Regions from separate parts of the Bacteroides parvus genome, predicted to be linked through region 1. Evidence: riboswitches for the same ligand, from Rfam matches in the RefSeq annotation. Region 1 holds a riboswitch; the other holds the start of a gene.

The links. Region 1 has a riboswitch for cobalamin ahead of accC (acetyl-CoA carboxylase biotin carboxylase subunit). Riboswitches for the same ligand answer to the same signal wherever they lie in the genome.
Region 2: it holds a riboswitch for cobalamin, as region 1 does, so the genes downstream of both, JXR92_RS09705 (tryptophanase) here and accC (acetyl-CoA carboxylase biotin carboxylase subunit) in region 1, are expected to answer to the same signal.

Annotation. Positions count from the first base shown of each region.
Region 1 is NZ_CP084680.1:3,018,565-3,020,949, forward strand. It holds gene JXR92_RS12230 (TonB-dependent receptor) at 1-349, opposite strand, end outside; cobalamin riboswitch at 472-679, opposite strand; cobalamin riboswitch at 722-926, shown strand; gene accC (acetyl-CoA carboxylase biotin carboxylase subunit) at 1,062-2,385, shown strand, end outside.
Region 2 is NZ_CP084680.1:2,424,165-2,426,549, reverse strand. It holds gene JXR92_RS09710 (sensor histidine kinase) at 1-7, shown strand, start outside; cobalamin riboswitch at 334-535, shown strand; gene JXR92_RS09705 (tryptophanase) at 809-2,182, shown strand; gene JXR92_RS09700 (4'-phosphopantetheinyl transferase family protein) at 2,188-2,385, opposite strand, start outside.

The sequences.
Region 1 (2,385 bases):
GCGTTTGGGTCTTTCCGTAAACCTCGACAGAGCTTAGCGTTACGGTACTTTCCTGCAATGTAAAGTTCTGTTTTTTATCCTGCCGGATGTCGAGGGATTGTTTCACGGTTTGGTAGCCCAGGAAGGAGACGATGAAGGTATGTTTACCCGGAGCGACTTGCAGTGAATACTTCCCCCGGTCGTCCGTATAGGTGCCGGAGGTGGTGTTTTCCACAGCGATGGTGGCTTGGGCTATCGGTGTCCCGTGCTGGTCTATGACTTTTCCGGATAAGGTGACCTTATTTTGTGCCATACTACCTGCAGGAAGCAGGCAGATAAATGTAAATAGCAGTCCTGTGATGAATCTCATTTCAGTTCCTTATAAGCGTTCGTAACTTGCCCTCAAGGAAAAATGAACAAAGAGAAAGATTCCTTTATATGGATAAAGAATGCCTCGACTCAATGTTTTGTTGCTTTATTCCCCGAAAGCACTAAAACTATGTTGTCTTGGCAGGTCTTCTGACTTATCCCTCTTTGAATGCCTTCCCATCCGCCGGGCGGACAGTGGCTTGTAGAATATTCAAAGATTTTGGAAGGACTTACAGCAGCGGGTCTGTTCAGGATTTGCACCTAATTCCCTTTTTCATCACTCATCTCCAACAGAACCGGGAGAGGTGAAACCAAAACTGGGACAAAGATAACAAAAACTATTAGGTTTGCGAATACTCCTGATAATTTTTCTTATCTTTGCCCGCGAATTGGTTCCGGATGCATGTTTCCATCATCTGGATTAAAAGGGAATCGGGTGTAAATCCCGGACAGTCCCGCTGCTGTGAAGCTCCGTTTATATCATGAAAAACACCCTTGCCACTGATATGCATTGAAATATCGGGAAGGCTTCAGGATTAGGAGTCAGTCAGAAGACCTGCCATTCATTAAAGGCTGCCTTTGCTCGTGGGTTAGGAAGACAGTACGAAGATATTAGTTGAACATTTAAACAAGAAATGGAATGCCTTTGTTAAAGGTATGTCCGCATTGTGGTGTGACTATATATATCCTTTATATATTAAAGAAAAAGTAAAATGATTAAGAAAGTATTGATTGCCAACAGAGGTGAGATTGCCTTGCGCGTCATGCGTTCGTGCCGGGAGATGGGACTGCTTACGGTTGCCGTCTTTTCCGATGCCGACCGTACTTCTCATCATGTGGCATATGCCGATGAGGCTTATCCGATAGGACCGGCCGTGGCAAAAGAGAGTTATCTGAATATTGAAAAAGTGATTGCCACGGCAAAGCGATGCGGTGCCGATGCCATCCATCCGGGTTACGGCTTTTTGTCGGAGAACTCGGAGTTTGCACGCCGTTGCAAGGAGGAAGGGATTATCTTTATCGGTCCCGCCGCCGAGACGATGGAGGCGATGGGCGACAAGATAGCTGCCCGCAAGCGAATGATTGCGGCAGGCGTACCCGTGGTTCCCGGAACGGAACAACCTTTGCAGAGTGCCGAAGAAGCCGTGCGTATCTGCAACGAGATAGGCTACCCCGTGATGCTGAAGGCGTCTATGGGTGGCGGTGGTAAAGGTATGCGCCTTATCCATAACGAGAGCGAAGTGGTGGAAGCCTACAACACGGCACGCTCCGAGTCCATGTCCTCCTTTGGAGACGACACGGTCTATCTGGAGAAGTTCGTGGAAGAACCGCATCACATCGAGTTCCAGATATTGGGCGACAACCACGGCAACGTTATCCACCTTTTCGACCGCGAATGCTCCGTGCAACGCCGCAACCAGAAGGTGGTAGAAGAAAGCCCGTCACCCTTCCTTACGCCGGAATTGCGCCGGGAAATGGGAGAGAAGGCGGTTGCTGCAGCAAAGGCAGTGAACTACTCCGGTGCAGGTACCATCGAGTTTCTGGTAGACAAGAACCGCCGTTTCTATTTCCTCGAAATGAATACGCGCCTGCAAGTGGAGCACCCCATCACGGAAGAGGTGGTAGGCGTAGACCTGGTGAAAGAGCAAATCCGTATTGCCAACGACGAGGTGTTGCACCTCAAGCAGGAGGACCTGTTCCAGCGCGGTCATGCCATAGAGTGCCGCATCTGTGCCGAAGATACGGAAAACAACTTCATGCCGTCTCCCGGTGTCATCAAGCAACTGACGGAACCGAACGGAATCGGTGTGCGCATAGACAGCTATGTGTACGACGGCTATGAGATTCCCATCTACTACGACCCCATGATAGGTAAGCTCATCGTATGGGCAACCACCCGCCAGTATGCCATCGAGCGTATGCGCCGTGTGCTCTATGAGTACAAGATTACGGGCGTAAAGACCAACCTTGCCTATCTGAAGCGCATCATGCACGTGCCCGACTTTGTGAAGGGAGAGTACAACACCCTCTTTATCG
Region 2 (2,385 bases), 590 kb from region 1:
GAGATAACAGCCCGTTTTACCACACCAAACAAAATGCTTTGCATACCTCTGGAGAAGGTTCTTGTGGCAAGTGTGGCTTGTATTGGTATCTTTTCACCTTACCGACATGACGGATTGCTTAAATCGCCTTAAGTCACTATCAATCAGAGAGTAATTTTGCCAACCTATTGCCATGCTTTTGGCAAACTTTTGCCATGCCTATGGCAAAGTTTTGCCAACGCGGTGACAAAGTCTTGCCAAGAGGATGGCAAAACCTTGCCAATTTGTCGGCAAAAAGAAAGAGAGCGGGGAAGAAAATTTATCACTCATAGAATTGTTTTCTCAAAAAGAATCCGTATCTTTGTCATGCATTGGTTCGCTCCCCCTCTTCTGGGAAAGCGATTAAAAGGGAATCAGGTGTAAATCCTGGACAGTCCCGCTGCTGTAAGTTTCGTGCAACGTTGCAGACAATTACTCTATGCCACTGGAATATTCTTCCGGGAAGGCGCCTGCAACAGAAACAAGTCAGAAGACCTGCCATGCATACTTTATCATTGCTTTCGAGGAAAAAGCGTTGAGTCTAATGAGCCGGACAAACCGTCCATCATTTCATTCATCAAACCTAATTCAGAGAAAGTAAAGAAGGTAATAAACTCTGCCAAGTTTATTTGATGATGTCCGGCCGAAGTGATTTCGTCCGGACATTTACATTACAAAAAGTCATATTTAAATTGATTATTACATAGATTTTACCTAAATTCGGCACATTAAACCGAAATAATCGGTTTATCCGTTAACCTATTGTCAAATTATTAAAGATACAGAGTCTATGGAATTACCATTTGCCGAAGCATGGAAAATAAAAATGGTGGAACCTATCCGTAAAAGTACCCGCCAGGAACGCGAACAATGGCTGAAAGAAGCCCACTACAACGTATTCCAACTCAAATCGGAACAAGTTTATATCGACCTCATCACCGACTCGGGCACCGGCGCCATGAGCGACCGCCAATGGGCAGGCATGATGCTGGGCGACGAAAGCTATGCCGGAGCCACCTCATTCTTCAGACTGAAGGAAGTCATCACCCGCCTCACCGGATTTGGATACATTATCCCCACCCACCAGGGACGCGCTGCCGAAAATGTACTCTTCTCCTACCTGGTGCACGAGGGCGACATTGTGCCGGGAAACTCCCATTTCGACACCACCAAAGGACATATCGAGGGACGCCGGGCACTGGCTCTGGACTGCACCATAGACGAAGCCAAACAGACACAGCTGGAAATTCCCTTCAAAGGCAATGTAGACCCTAAAAAACTGGAAAAAGCATTACAGGAACATAGCGAACGGATACCGTTCGTCATCGTCACCATAACCAACAACACCGCAGGCGGCCAGCCGGTTTCCATGCAGAACCTGCGCGAAGTCCGCGCCATTGCCGACAAGTACGGCAAGCCCGTTCTCTTTGACTCGGCACGCTTTGCGGAAAATGCCTACTTCATCAAAATGAGAGAAGAAGGTTACCGCAACAAGAGCATAAAGGAAATTACCCGCGAGATGTTTGACCTTGCCGACGGCATGACGATGAGTGCCAAAAAAGACGGTATTGTCAACATGGGCGGATTCATAGCCACCCGCCGGAAAGACTGGTATGAAGGTGCCAAAGGCTTCTGCGTGCAATTCGAAGGCTACCTCACTTACGGCGGCATGAACGGACGTGACATGAACGCCCTTGCCATCGGCCTGGATGAAAATACTGAATTTGACAATCTGGAAACCCGCATTCACCAGGTGGGCTATCTAGCCATGAAACTGGATGAGTACGGGATACCTTACCAACGTCCCGCAGGCGGCCATGCCATATTTGTGGATGCCCCCAAAGTGCTGACACACGTGCCCAAAGAAGAGTTTCCGGCACAGACACTGACCGCCGAACTCTATCTAGAAGCAGGCATACGCGGTTGTGAAATCGGCTATCTGCTGGCAGACCGCGACCCGGTGACCCGCGAAAACCGCTTCAACGGCTTGGATTTGCTCCGGCTTGCCATCCCTCGCCGCGTGTACACCGACAACCACATGGATGTGGTAGCAGCCGCTTTAAAAAATGTATATGACAAGCGGGAAAGTATTACCCGCGGAGTTCGCATCACTTGGGAAGCTCCGTTGATGAGACATTTTACGGTACAACTGGAAAGGCTGTAAGAAATTTACAGACTCAATGTCAAGACAAAATCCGGAAACAAATAATAATGAATAGTGAACCGGCGTTTCTCCACCGTACGATACTCTTCGGCGGAGAATACGCCGCTTTCATTTACAGCAAAAGGCAGAATGCGCATGTGCCCACGAAAATCAACCTCGGAAGCATTCAGGCATTTAAACATGGTCTCCTTGGCCGACCAGTG